3 regions of the Pelosinus sp. UFO1 genome follow, and region 3 is predicted to be linked to each of the others. Evidence: riboswitches for the same ligand, from Rfam matches in the RefSeq annotation. Region 3 holds a riboswitch; each other region holds the start of a gene.
What was found. A riboswitch is a leader RNA that binds a small molecule or an ion and turns the genes downstream of it on or off. The one in region 3 is predicted to bind cobalamin.

Region 1 (5,064 bases), 2.3 Mb from region 3:
GGCGAAGGATATAGAACGGGGGGGAAGGATCATGTATCCCATCTTATTTAGTATTGGTGGTTTGGAATTTCGCGCCTGGGGACTTATGGTAGCTTTAGGAGTATTTGCCGGCTTGTGGCTAGCGACACGCCTAGCAAGAAACAGTGAGTTTTCGGCAGAGCTATTGCAAGAATATGTTTTATATGGTGTAATAGCAGGATTTTTAGGAGCACGCGTTTGGGAAGTTGTCTTCTCTTGGCAAGACTATAGCAGCAATCCTTTGCAGGCGTTGATGTTTTGGCAGGGGGGGCTCTCCATTCAGGGAGCGGTGATAGCCAATTTATTGCTGGCGGGATGGTATTTCCGAAGTAAAGGATTATCCTTCCGGCGTTTTGCCGATATTAGTACACCAGGTCTTATCCTAGGGCAGGCTATTGGGCGTATTGGCTGTTTATTAAACGGTGATGCCTATGGAAAGCCGACAACTGCCTGGTATGGCGTTGTCTATCAGCCGGGAACATCGGCATATCAAGCATGGGGAGCAATGCCATTGGTGCCAGCCGAACTATTTGAGGCTGGGTTTGATCTCATGATTCTAGCCGTCCTACTGTATATATTCCGTCGGAAACAGTTTGATGGACAGGTGGCAATAACCTATTTCATTCTCTATTCCCTGGCCCGATTTGGTTTGGAATTTTTACGTACGGATAGCTTACTATTTGGCGGTCTTAAAGTGGCGCAAATGACGGCGCTGTTAACGGCAATGCTTGCTAGTAGCTTATGGTTGTGGTATCGGAAAGGAGAGACTGAATAACATGTCAGATTATGGACTATGGCCAATTGTGGTCATCAATTCGCTTATCTTTATTATTTTTGCCTTTAGTTTTACTCGTCCGCGTTCTGGTCGGGATTGGCGTTCCTTTGGTACCTTTTCCGCTTTTATTGTAGCGCTATTTGCAGAGATGTATGGTTTTCCTTTGAGTATTTATTTACTTTCCGGGTGGCTGGGGAGCCACTATCCACAAATCAATCTCTTTTCTCATGATGCCGGACACCTTTGGTATACATTGCTGGGACTAACAGGTGATCCCCACCACAATCCTATTCACGAATTAAGTAACTGGTTTATTTTTGGGGGGCTTATCTTTCTTGGTTTTACATGGAGATTTTTGCACAGTGCCCAGCGTAGGGGTGTGATCGCAGTGAATGGTCCTTATGCCTATGTGCGTCATCCTCAATATATTGCTTTTATCGTGATCCTGTTGGGTTTCTTGCTGCAGTGGCCAACGCTGTTAACATTGGCTATGTTCCCTATTCTTGTGCGGATGTATATTTGGTTGGCTAGGCAAGAAGAACGGGAAGCAATGGAACAATTTGGTGAAGACTATGCCGCCTATGCGGCAGTGACTCCACGTTTTTTCCCCAGATTAGGTCGAAGGGGCCTAATTGGGAGTAAGCAGGATAAGTAAAAAGTTTTGATACACGGTTTGTATTGAACAAAAGCTTGACAACGTTAGATATTGATAGTAACTTTAAATAGGATTTTCTTAACTAAATATAGTAAGATAGGTGCCTACGGGCTTAATAGGGAAGTTGGTGTAAATCCAACACGGTCCCGCCGCTGTAAAGGGGAGCAAACCTGCATGATGTCACTGAAATAATAGTTTTGGGAAGGCGCAGGAATGTTACGATCCTAAGTCAGAAGAACTGCCTATTTAATAGTCACCGTTTACCCACGAGCGATGGGGAGGGGATTTAAGTACATGCTGTTGTACAATATTTCATCGTTGCGTTTTTTCGCAGGGATTTTTATCGATATAACTTTGCCTGGCTTATATTACGTCTCCCGTTCTTGGATGGGAGATTATTTTTTTTACGTAGTGTATTGACGATTCCATCTTGGGGAGCGGAAGTTAGTATGTTGCATGAAAATCTACCCCAATATTCATCATTTGGTATTTAGCTATAATAATTGGAGGAATTTATAATGGAAAAAACAGCTAGTACCGTCAACTGTTTGGCGGATAAAAGGGCTATTTTAGTTGTTAGCTTTGGAACTACTTATCTTGATACGTTGAAAATGGCCATTGAAAGTACAGAAAGCAAAATCAGAGTTACCTTCCCTAATTACGAGGTACGTCGGGCGTTTACTTCCCGTATTGTCATTAAGAAATTGGCTGAGCGAGATGGTATTCTAATTGATACGGAAAAGCAAGCGCTTGAAAGATTGCAAGCTGAGGGATATAAAGAAGTATTCATCCAGCCACTATATGTGGCCGCTGCTGAAGAATATGAAAAGTTAAGAGCGGTTTCTGTACATTTTGCTCATACTAAAGTGTTTGATAAGATTACTCTTGGCCGTCCACTTCTTTATTATATGGGACAGAAAGGCAACCCAGACGATTACCTGATTGCCATTAAGGCTGTTGAAACGCAACTACCTAAGTTAAGAGACCAGGAAGCGATAGTGCTTATGGGTCATGGGGGAGTACATCCTGCTAATACTGCTTATGCCGCTTTACAAATAAAATTAGAAGAAGCCGGGTTGAATAATATTTTTGTATATACTGTCGAAGGTTTCCCAGCACTGGATAGCGTTATTGAAAAATTGAAAAGTAAAAAGGTGAAGAACTTGACTTTGTTGCCATTTATGCTGGTAGCTGGCGACCATGCCACTAAAGACATGGCTGGTGATGAAGAAGATTCTGCTAAATCCCAATTACTTAAAGCTGGGTTTAATGTTGATATATATTTCCACGGCTTGGGCGAAAATCTAGCTATCCAGGATATTTATGTACAGCATCTAAAAGATGCTATTGATCAACTGATCGTGCATAAAGCTAAAAAACACTAGTTTTAAACCGGTCATACTATTATGTAATTTCATGAGATAGATGCCTGTGGGCTGAATTAAAGGAGATTAAAAAGATGAATGCCGAAATTGGCGCTATAATTGGGTTAGGTTTTGTACTCGGGCTTAGGCATGCAATCGATTGGGATCATATCGCCGCTATCACCGATTTTATTGGAGCAGAAGATACGAAGAAAAAAAGTTTCTTCTTATCACTTTACTATGTAATGGGTCATGCGTTGGTTAATTTAGTGTTCGGTAGTGCTGCAATTTTACTCGGAAATGTATTACCAGAATGGGTAGATGGAGTTATAGAACGCATTGTTGGGATTATCTTAATTGGTTTGGGCATTTGGTTAATTGTGGCTCTTTTTAATCGGAAGGATGAGCAAGTATTACTTAGTAGATGGACATTGCTTTTTATGGGGATAAGGAAAATATCATATTGGTTAAAATCAAAATTTAAACCAGTAAGTACTCCAGTGCAGCAAGATTTTTCAGTTGACCTGGGTGCTCGTAGTGCTTGCTGTATAGGAATACTTCACGGAATTGGAGGAGAAACTGGAACACAAATCTTATTATTTACTGCGGCCGCAGGAGCTGGTACGGTAGCTTTAGGACTTACAGCCGTGTTAGCATTTATTATTGGTTTATTTATAGCGCAAACTGTGTTAATCCTTCTTCTCTTAAATGGTTATGCACAAGCTGCAAAAAATCCAAAAGTCTATGTAATATTAGCAAGCACTACGGCGTTATATAGTATTGCAGTTGGCATCATTTTCTTAATAGGCCAGAGCGACTTGCTGCCCACTTTAACCCTGACCTAATGTATTGTCTGGGCAGACATTACGTATGGCTGTCTTAGGGGATTACGATTTCCTGGGGCGGAGAAGTAAAAATCATCTCATAAATCACGCTGGCGACTATCACATAATGGCGAAGAGCGAAAGATAGTGATGTTTTCATACTCATAAAAGAACGATCACCATTCCGCTATTGTCTCGGGCACGAAAACCATGTACCTGATCCATTAGCGAAATAGTTCAGGACGTTTTATTTGAAGAGTTTAAAAAAATTACCTATGCAAGACTAGACAAGCTTAAACACCATTAAATAAGTAGTGTCTTGCAGTCAAAGTTCTTCCAGTAAAGCTGCCGGTAAAGGCAGCTTTTTTTGCGGCAGGTGGTAGTGAGTGCTGGTATATTGGCCGCACGGCAACGCCATCTTTTGGGTCACTATAGGGTATTGACTAGATGAAAACATTATCATATACTTAAATTATACTATACGGGGGTATAGTATAAAGAGGGATGAGTATGTGCTAGTAGACAAGGAAAATGATGAATGTTTTAAAACAATTTCACAAATCATGTCCAGAGACCTTTAGAGTGACTTGGTCTTCGGATAAAGCACTACAGGTAAGAGGGGAGGTGAATGAAATGGGTCAAACTGGTGAAACAGTAATAAAAATCGAAGGAATGTCTTGTGGTCATTGTAAGATGGCCGTCGAGAATGCTCTTAAAGAAGTTGCAGGCGTTGCAAGCGCCTATGTTGATTTGGACAGAAAAGAAGCAGTGGTGACAGGTTTTGCCGCGATTGCCGATCTTCATCAAGCGGTAGAAGAGGCTGGCTATGTTGTAGTTGCTTAATAGTTAGGCGGATGCCAGGGATGGCATCCGTTTTATATCTCAACCACGAAAAGAGGTCGTCAGCGATATCAATCGTACGTAAGTTAGATAAGCATTTTAGTGATTGTCACATCATCAAGGAGAGCAGCCTCTGGGTGGGGGCTGAATCTATGTTAGCAGGATGAAATCTGCACAACTTCATAAGTTCTTCATCGTTTCTTCACAAGATCTTCACATTTTATTTGTATAATATCAATATAAGTTTATTAAGGATGGTGTTTATTGTTATGGTTATGACACACTATATGGAATTGCTGGCTGTCAATCAGCCTTGGAATTTAATTTTGTATATGGTGATTCCTGTGGCTCTGGCGGAAGCACTTGTTGCAACTGAATTTTTCACAGTCTTCCTTCGTGGGTCCAATGCTGGTGGATGGAGAACAGCCAATAAGGTGATTGGTATTTTTCTAGGGTTTTACTTTCTAGGCGTCTTTCTCAACTTAACAACCACTGTTGTTCCTACTATTCAGTGGCGCGGCATTGCTGATATACTCGCGGTAGGGGCTTATCTCAGTGGTGTAATTCCGCTGTTTGGTATTGCTTTGT
Region 2 (5,064 bases), 1.2 Mb from region 3:
TAAACGTTGACCCTTTACTGTAATTAACTCAGGATCTCCAGGACCTGCCCCTACAAATGAAACATGCATTGAAAAACCTCCCAAATATTTATTAGTGAAAATTCTAATATAATTAGCTTATATACCTTTAGTACATATAATGATATAGATTGGATTTAATGCTTGCAACATATTACTGCTTTTCACTTGTTTTATACGTGTTACTTGCATACCAAAAGCTTCTACCGTAAATTCAGGTTTAGCCTGCATACTATGTAAAGCATCATATAATGTTTCTATAGTAATAGCTGTGATAACTAATCTGCCATTCGGTTTAAGTAAACTATTACTTTGGGCTAAAAGTTCTTGTAAGTGACCACCGCTCCCGCCGATAAAGATTACATCAGCAATGGGAAGACCCTGCAATGCCTCCGGTGCGGAACCTGAGATGACTTCGATATTATCTGCGCCAAAATGTATTGCATTAGAACGAATTAGTTGAGCTCCCTCTGGATGCCGTTCGATCGCATATACTTTACCACTACTAGCTTGTAAGGCCGCCTCAATTGAGAGGGAGCCAGTACCGGCCCCAATGTCTATAATAGTGTCAGTAGGACAAATCTTCGCTTTAGTAAGAACTAAAATACGAACTTCTTGCTTCGTCATTGGAATATCACCACGAATAAAGTCCTCATCCTTAATCCCTGGAAAATAGCTCATGCTGCCACCACCATTACACAATGAGTAAACCCATCTAGCATTTTTACTTCACTTAGAGTTGAATGCTTAATCTCTTCATTTTCATAAGACAAATTAGCACACAACCATACTTTTGCATTTAACGGCCAACCATGATCTATGAGTACGCCCGCAATAAACTTTGGATCTTGTTCATAATCAGTTAGAATGCCGAGCTTTTTGTCAGGAGCATAATTTAAATCATTATCATTGGCTGTGCGACCATGCATACTGATAAGACGTGCATCTTGCCATATAGCAGTTATACGGGCGAAAGCTAACTGCATAGAGCTTATTCCTGGGATAACGGTAATACGTTCTGACGTAAATTTAGTTTTAAGAGTAGCTAGGAAACTGTAAAAACCCGGATCACCTGAAACCATTACCACTACATCACTTTGCGAAAGGGATGTAGCGATGAACGTTAAAACGCCACTGATATCTCGATCGATAACTTTAACCGTTGCATGTTTAGGTGCAAATGTTATAAGAGCTCGTTGACTTCCAACTAGTACGTCTGCCTGGGCAATTATGCGACTAGCCACTGGCAATATATAATCAGGTGATCCTGGTCCAATTCCTACTACTATTATTTTATGTTCCATCCTAGATTGCCTCCAATTTCTTGTGCGGTATCATCAGTTGCTAATATATCTCCTTTAAGAGTAATCATAGCAGTACCCACTCTTAGATCACCAAAGATATAACGCTCAGCACGTATGCTGGCTCTTTGGGCAATTACGCGGTACACTTCATGCAATTTGTATTTTGTAATAATTGGCATAGCAGATTCCGTAGTATTACAGTCTAATACTTCTTGTATCGCAGACTGCGGTGCGCCTAGGGAAGCCATATAGGCAGCCAGTGTTTCAAAACGAGCATCAGCCATACGATTATGGGTATGAAAAATCCCTGCAGCCACTTTTACAATTTTTCCCAAATGGCCAAATAACAATACTTGCTCCATACCATAATGTACAGCACTTTCCAACATATGTCCGACAAAATTGCTAGTTTGTATTACTGCTTCTCTAGGGAGATTATATCGATTGATGGCGATTTCTTGTCCCATTTTTCCAGGAGCAAAGACAATTTGATTATATCCTAATGCCTTTACCATAGAAATCTGTGGTGATAATGAATTTTTAAAGGCTTCTTCTGACATTGGTTCCACTATACCAGTAGTACCAATAATGGATAAACCGCCTACAATGCCTAATGTTGGATTTAAAGTTCGTTGTGCTAACCTTTCACCATCAGGTATTGAAATAGTAACACTTACACCACAACCAGTAGGTAATACATCTTGTATTGCTTGCATGATCATTTTACGAGGTCCAGGGTTAATAGCGGGCTGACCAACAGCTACAGATAAACCTGGTTTGGTAACAAACCCCACTCCAACTCCAGCTTTTAGGATTATCTCACTCGTTTTATTGATTTCTACTTCAGCAAAGATCATTGTACCATTTGTAACATCAGGATCATCTCCTGCATCCTTAATGATACTTGCCTTTCCTCCATTATATAAGGGCTGACATGTTGCAATTTTTACATGGATATTTTGTCCCTGTGGTGAGGTTACATGTACAGTAGTAGGCAATTGCCCGGACCATGCTAATAATGCAGCTTTAGTTGCTGCAGCGGCACAAGTGCCAGTAGTAATTCCAGACTTCATTTTTTTTTGCAAAATAAAAACCCCCTGCAGGCAGGAGGTACAATAAACCTAATTTATTCTACCACCTGCCTATCCTCCGTAGGTCATAACGGTGTGTGTCAGAATAGGCAGGTCTCCTGACTCTGGTTCATTACATAGCTAAACCTTCCCGGATTATTTCCAGTGGTATATTCTTAGCTGTGCTCCCCAATACAGTGGCGGGACCGCGCCGGCTTTGACCGGACTTCCCTTTTAAGCATAAGCACCTATTCCCAAATTATTAATTTTGTTATTATGTTGTTATTGGTATATTTTTGTAGTATTCCACTACTACTGCTAATATTCCTGCTATTATTTATAAATTATAGATGATTTATTCAATTAGTCTGTTTCAATCATTGTGATTGGCCACTCGCTGATATAGTGTTATCGCATTACGTGTAGCGACTGGAGAAAACTGCTTAGAAAAAGGTTCATTCATAAAATTCCTGTTATCTTTATTTGAGACCAATATATACGACATACTGGTATCAGAAGTAAATTCTCTGATCGTTTGCGTAGGCATTGTATATTTTCCTGCCCAAGTACCTAGTTGCTGCGGTTCTTCTTCATGTATTAATCGAGGAATATTATAGCCACTATAAAACACCGCCGATGTTGAATATTCACCATAGGAGGCTATTCTAGCCCTTTCTGCTGGTAACTCAGCAGAGATACTTTTAGCAGAGCGTGTTTCTGCTAATGGTATAAGGCCATTATGAATTAGGAATAAATTCATAATTACGGTTACTATTGCTATTATCTGTGGCAAGTGATAGACATTTCCTTTTAATTGTTTCCAAAGTATTAAAGCAATTGAAACGAAAGCACCAATATATAGCATTGTCCAACTAGCTGCAGTTGGGATAAATCGACTACTTAGCGAAATAAGAAGTAATAGCGCAATGGCTGGAATGGATAGCCACCACCAAACCTTTCGATCCTTCAGACTTTGCATTTTCCCTAAAGTATAGCCAATTAGTAAGGCTGCGGGAAAGGATGCAGGGAAAACATATGTAGGATATTTAGTAGCCATCATTGTGTAAAAAATAATCGTTAGAATAGACCAATTTGTTAAATAAATTAGCTGAGATGACGAAAGTTCTTTTCTAACAACACCCATTGATTTAATGAAAATTCCTGACCAAGGTAATAAGCTGATGGGAAATAGGACTAGATAATAATAAAAGACATTATCTTTAGGATGTTCGGACACTGTGGCACGAAGATAGTTATGTAATCCCAAAAAGGTATCAAGAAAATTTGTACCGTGTAATTGGTACATCTTAACATACCAAGGAGCAGCAATTATTAAAAAGGCAAAGATCCCAGGGAGAATAAATACCTTTCTAAATAGCTGCCATTGGCGAGAAATCATTATATAACTACAGATAATTAATCCTGGTAGCACAAGGCCAACAGGACCTTTGGTTAATACGGCCAGTCCCGCGGCCATATAAGCTAATGAAACATACCATTTCGAACCAGTATTTTTCAGACCGAGATATAACATAGCTAAAGTAATACTAGTATAAAAAAATAAGATAGAATCAGTAATAACCATTTTAGCTAATACCCAAAATTCTAAGGAGGTTGCTAATACTAAAGAGCTTAAGAGTGCGGTTTTGGTATTACTAAAAATTTTTTGTCCAAACCAGTAAGTAAAAGTTACACTAGCAGCGCTAAATAATCCGGCAGGAAAACGTGCGGCAAAATCAGTAATACCAAATATCTTAAAACTTATAGCAAGCAACCAATAGACCATAATCGGTTTATCAAACCAATAATGTCCATAAATTTGAGGCGACATCCAATCACCAGTCAGTACCATTTCTTTAGCTGTTAATGCATAATTGGATTCTACAGGGTCGCTTATTGGGAGAGAGGCATTAAAGGATAGAAAAAAGGTTAATGATGAAAGAAAAAGCAACAACATTGTTAAGCGCTTTGCCATAAGTACCTCCCCTATTTTTTGAGTAGTAAAATTTTATCGTCAATAACAGATAAAACCGTAAGTAATTGGATGCTTTTGTTTGTTAAACGATCATATTCAGCTTGTCTAAGGAGAAAATATGCCCTTGGACTTTCTTGAATATATTGATTTAGATCATCATCTTTCTTTAACTCAAATCCATAAACATTTGTATAGAATGTAAAACCTGGGTGTAAGAATTTAATAATATATACTGGAGATGTACCATCATACTGTTTCGTAAACTCTTGCGCAATATGTTTAGTTGTAAAATTTGGTGCGGCTAAAGGGAATAACATAAAAACTAACACCATAGAAAATGAAACCATAGCAATGATTTGAGTCCAAAAGGCACGGCCTATTTCTTTCATCCATGCAAAATAGGCTATTAATAATGCCATTACAATGAAAATTCCAGAGGTTATATAGATTCCAAGTTGTAGTATGGGCATGGTTTTGCTACCGAGAATCATACCGGCTGTAAAAAGTATTGTTAAAAGACCCAATAGGATTGGCCAGCTTGTAAAACGTATGTTTTTGCGTGACCATATCATATCAATGTACCACCCTACTATCATCGCTAAAGGTGGATACATAGGTAAAATGTAAGAGACTAACTTAGTCTGAGAAATTGTAAAAAAGACAAAAATAAATAGTGCCCAAATATTTAAGAATAATA
Region 3 (5,064 bases):
GCCAGGGTTGCTATAGTCCATAAGAACCAATTCACGCCTCGTGAAAAGACATTGCCGCAGTGTACTGGTAAACTAACTCCAGTAGCAATGCCAACTTTTGCAGAGAGAATTTGGACAAAGATAGCCATCAAATTACTCCAAAGAATGACCCATAGTAAGTTATAACCAAATTGGGAACCACCACTAATGTTAGTACCGAAATTTCCAGGATCCATATACGCTACGCTGACAATAAAAGCAGGTCCGAGGTATTTTAATAGCCCTTTGGCCTTGGTTTTAATTTCTTCCCCAGGTATTAACGGCAAATTAATCGGTAGGCTGGTGATAAATTGATCTTCCTTCAATATTCCCACTCCTTACGTAAGTGCTATGTGTAATTACTACTACAAAACACAATAGTATGGTTAGCCATGGCTAACTTTTAAAACGCTTTAATTACTATATAATATGTAATGATAATAATTTTGTTACCAAGGAAGAGACAATTGGATATAGAACTTGACAATTTAAAAAGAATAGTATAATTTTTAAATAGAATAAAGAAGAAATAAGAAAAGACTTGGCTTGTGCCAAGTGCTCGGACGCAGGCAGAAGTCTTAGTCGCTCTTACTTGGAATCAAGAAAGTGTTATACTTTCTGATTCCGTAAATAAGCACAGAGTGCTATATAGTTCTTTTTGATGAAATCAAATCTTCCGCCTTTGGTTGGGAGATTTATTTTATATGCAGTATTTTCGATATAAGGAATAAAAGAGGAGTTACATATGTTAAAAAAAGCTATTTTAGTAGTTAGTTTTGGTACAACCTATCAGGATGGAATGAAGTCAAGTATTGAAAGCATAGAAAATAAAATAAAATCTACTTTTCCTCAGTATGAAGTGCGAAGGGCCTTTACCTCCCGCATTGTTATCAAAAGATTAGCAAAGAGGGATGGCCTTGAAATTGATACGGAAAAAGAAGCATTGCAAAAGCTGCAGGAAGAAGGATACCAAGAAGTATATATTCAACCCTTGCATGTGGTAGTAGGAGAAGAATATGATAAGGTTAAAAGAATGGTTGCTCATTATGCCCACGCTGAAATATTCGAAAAGATTGCCCTTGGTCGCGCTCTTTTGTATTATACGGGACAAGAAGGCAAACCAGATGATTATCTAGAGGTAATAGACGCGATAAGAACACAGCTTCCAAAGGTAAAAGAACAAGAAGCCGTTGTTTTTATGGGGCATGGTGGAGTACACCCTGGTAATACTGCTTATTCTACTTTGCAAATGAAACTGGAAGATGCCAATCTAGAACATGTGTATGTTTATACGGTGGAAGGTTTTCCCTCATTGGAGAGGGTTATAAAAAAATTAAAACAAAAGGATATCAAAAAAGTAACTTTGATGCCATTTATGCTTGTATCTGGCGATCACGTTGCAAATGATATGGCTAGTGATGAGGAAGATTCGGCGAAATCCCAGTTACTACAGGCTGGATTTGAAGTTGCTATTTATCTTCATGGTTTAGGAGAAAATTCAGGGATTCAGGATCTTTATGTTCAGCATTTAAAAGATATACTGAATTAACTGGACAAAACAGCGGTAACTAAGAAAGGAAGAGGGTTACATGGAAAAAAGAGAAGGCCTAATTATTGTTCATACAGGGAATGGTAAGGGAAAGACTACGGCATCCTTAGGCCTGGGGTTAAGAGCCTGGGGACAGGGGTTTAAAGTATTAATATTGCAATTTATAAAAGGGAATTGGAAATATGGAGAGCTAAAGGCAGCAGACGCTTTGGGGTCCAACTTTGTAATGCGGCAAATGGGAGAAGGTTTTGTCCGAAATAGTACGGAAGATTCTTTGATAGATCATCGCCAGGCAGCCCAAGAGGCATTACAAGTGGCTAGAAAAGAAATCGTATCCGAAGAATGGGATATGATTATCTTAGACGAAATTAATTATGCAATTAAGTTTGGTGTTCTCTCTTTAGAGTCTGTACTAGAAGTATTAGAAGTAAAGCCCGATTCACTACATCTTGTCTTAACAGGGCGGGAGGTTCGTGATGAAATTATTGCAAAAGCCGATTTAGTGACAGAGATGAAAGAAATTAAGCATCCTTATAAAAAAGGAATTAAGGCACAAAGAGGAATCGAATTTTAAAGAGATTATTAGCAAGGAACTGCTTGACAATTCTGTAAAAACATTATAAAGTGAATCTTGTAACATAGACAAATTTCATATGAATGGTATAGGTGCCCTTCGGGGCTTAATAGGGAAGTTCGGTTCAAAGCCGGCGCGGTCCCGCCACTGTAATGAGGAGTGAACCCATGGTTATGCCACTGAGACGACAGTCTTGGGAAGGTATGGGCAAGCAATGATTCAGAGTCAGGAGAACTGCCTATATAGCAATCACCGTTATAACCTGCGAGAGATGGGGAGGGGATTTGTACGATAGTTTTTTTATTGTGCTTATTTTTTCCCGGCGTATATGTACGCCGGGATTACTATTTGCTTTATGCTATTGTAAAATCTCTTAGCCTTTTTAGGTTAGGAGATTTTTTTACGGCTATTTTTAGGAGCGATAAAAATAGGGGGATTGGATATGATTACGAGCCATTTGACCTACATGTGTCAGGAAAACAACAGTTGTGGATTGACAGGTGCAACTACTTTCTTTGCAGGTATTCCAGATGCTGTTATAGTAATTAACAGTCCTTTATGTTGTTACTTTTCAACCCAAGGGTATATTGAAAAACAATGCCCTACTGCTGGAAGACGATTTTTTTGCTCTCCAATAAATGAAAATGCTGTACCCCTCGGTACAGAAAAATATCTACTAACTATTCTAGATTCAATAAAACAAAATTATCAGCCATCTATAGTGCTATTGGAGAATAGCTGTACAAATATCACTAGTAATGATGACCTTTTGCAGATTGCTAAGCAAGCAAATATGAATTGTCCTGTTGTTTGTTTAGATAGTCACGATTTGCATGAAGGTTTTTGGGCAGGATATCAGGCAGCTGCTAAGGCTTACTATCGTAATATGCCTCTTCGGTCCCGTAGTGTAGTAAAAACAAAAACAGTTAATTTACTAGGATGTACTTTTGGATATTATAATGAATTTTATGATTTGCAAGAATTAAGACGTATGTTGACGTTAGCGGGTTATGAAGTATTAGCTTGTCCAGGAGCAGGAAGCACTACCCAGGAAATCGCAAATATGACCCAAGCACAACTGAATATCGTCGTGCATGACGAACTAGGAAGGGAGATAGCAGAGTTATTAGAAGAAGAGTACAATATCCCTTATGTCTCCCTATTACCTCCTTATGGTTTACGGGGTTCTTTAAATTGGTTAAAAGCGATTGATTATTATATGTCTGGAGAAAGTAATGGGCTAAAAACGCTTCATCAAGAAGCAAATCTTCTAGTACAAGGACTTAGTATTATTAGCAAAGATAAGCAAAAGCTTTGGGGAGATATATGGTTTGAAAATATAATCATTGCAGCTCCGTCTTCAGTAGCTTTTGGTATATCTCAGGCAGTACGTAATGAATGGGTAGATACCAAAGAAATCATAACTGTATTGCATAATGGAGTTCCTTTCAAACAGAGTTATCCTGATTATATTGGTATCGTATTAGATGGATATAAAGACCAACAGAAAATTGAGCAACATTTAGCAGGTCTAGCAGGAGGATTGCTTATGGCGAGTAGTAAAGAGAAAGCGATTTTGCATCAAAAAGCAGTTGAAAATATAGAATATCAGCATATCTCCTTACCCCTTTATGATGAAATGATACTTAAAAATCGCCCTCTTATGGGACTACGGGGTACTAGTCATATGGTAGAAGGGTTTTGGAATAAACATATATCGCTAAAGAAAGCGTGGTTACTTAGTAAGTAACTGTTGTAAAGCTAGCAACAGATAATAACTTAAGTGGCTAAAAGATTTTTATCTTTTTTAGTTAATATCAAATATACATAGGAGGGAAAAGTGTGAAGCAGATAAAGGCCAAGCTATGTGCCTGTGTGTTAAGTAGTGCCCTATTACTACAAATGCAAAATGTGTATGCAAATGAAAGTGAGGAATATTCCTTTGATCAAATGGTGGTGACAGCCAATCGGGTACCTACAAAAATAACAGAAACAGCTGCTAATGTAACAGTAATTACGAAAGAGGAAATTGAAGAAGGTAACTATCATAATATCGGAGAAGTGCTACAACATATACCAGGAATTTCTATAGGGTCTAATGGTGCTCCAGGCAGCATCAGTGCTGCATTTATTAATGGAAGTGAACAAGTTGTGGTGATGATTGACGGTAGGCGCATGAATTTGCCCAATGGCATAGGTGGACTTGGTATGGCTACTACCAATTTAACTAGTTTGATCGGCATAGAGAACATTGAACGTATTGAAATAGTAAAAGGGGGTAGATCTGCTTTATATGGTGCAGATGCTGTTGGCGGTGTAATTAATATCATTACTAAAAAAGGTGAAAAAAATCAGACAGCAGTAACAGTAGCAGGAGGTAACTGGGATAGTAAGAATTACACCCTGGTTAACGAGGGTAAAAAAGATAACCTGAGTTGGTTCTTTACTGCTGATAAAAAACAAATAAGTGATTATTCAGATGGGAATAACAAAACATATAGGTATACGGGTATTGATCAAGAAGCCTATACATTGCGGTTAGACCAAAAAGTGAATAATGGCAATTTAAGTTTTTCATATGAAAACTTTCATCATGAAAATGAAGGGAAAGCAGCTAATAAATATGAAAATACCAATCAGCATAATTGGGACTTTACCTATACGGAAGATACCTCTACAAATACAGATTACCAAATTAAATTTTATCAAAATGCTAACCATCGTTTTGGCTTAGGTAATAATACTTCGGATCGATATGATCATGACGTTAGCACGAAAGGTTTCAACTATCAGGTAAATTCTAAAATAAATGAGAAAAATTCGTTAACGACTGGAATTGATTGGCGAAAAGACGAGATTGAAAGTAGTGAGTATGGTAGTAAAGATAGCACCGTAAAAGCGATTTATTTACAGGATAAATGGA

Region 1: another riboswitch for cobalamin. It lies ahead of UFO1_RS18815 (sirohydrochlorin cobaltochelatase); the one in region 3 lies ahead of UFO1_RS05070 (nitrogenase component 1).
Region 2: another riboswitch for cobalamin. It lies ahead of cbiD (cobalt-precorrin-5B (C(1))-methyltransferase CbiD); the one in region 3 lies ahead of UFO1_RS05070 (nitrogenase component 1).

The regions. Positions count from the first base shown of each region.
Region 1 is NZ_CP008852.1:3,978,867-3,983,930, reverse strand. It holds gene lgt (prolipoprotein diacylglyceryl transferase) at 32-793, shown strand; gene UFO1_RS18820 (isoprenylcysteine carboxylmethyltransferase family protein) at 795-1,448, shown strand; cobalamin riboswitch at 1,530-1,709, shown strand; gene UFO1_RS18815 (sirohydrochlorin cobaltochelatase) at 1,967-2,833, shown strand; gene UFO1_RS18810 (hypothetical protein) at 2,908-3,657, shown strand; gene UFO1_RS18805 (heavy-metal-associated domain-containing protein) at 4,270-4,479, shown strand; gene UFO1_RS18800 (DUF6803 family protein) at 4,746-5,064, shown strand, end outside.
Region 2 is NZ_CP008852.1:2,385,800-2,390,863, forward strand. It holds gene cobM (precorrin-4 C(11)-methyltransferase) at 1-69, opposite strand, end outside; gene cbiT (precorrin-6Y C5,15-methyltransferase (decarboxylating) subunit CbiT) at 118-699, opposite strand; gene cbiE (precorrin-6y C5,15-methyltransferase (decarboxylating) subunit CbiE) at 696-1,322, opposite strand; gene cbiD (cobalt-precorrin-5B (C(1))-methyltransferase CbiD) at 1,307-2,407, opposite strand; cobalamin riboswitch at 2,484-2,659, opposite strand; gene UFO1_RS11165 (glycosyltransferase family 39 protein) at 2,766-4,367, opposite strand; gene UFO1_RS11170 (glycosyltransferase family 39 protein) at 4,379-5,064, opposite strand, start outside.
Region 3 is NZ_CP008852.1:1,138,326-1,143,389, forward strand. It holds gene UFO1_RS05055 (Nramp family divalent metal transporter) at 1-344, opposite strand, end outside; gene UFO1_RS05060 (sirohydrochlorin cobaltochelatase) at 764-1,567, shown strand; gene cobO (cob(I)yrinic acid a,c-diamide adenosyltransferase) at 1,608-2,141, shown strand; cobalamin riboswitch at 2,215-2,398, shown strand; gene UFO1_RS05070 (nitrogenase component 1) at 2,584-3,891, shown strand; gene UFO1_RS05075 (TonB-dependent siderophore receptor) at 3,984-5,064, shown strand, end outside.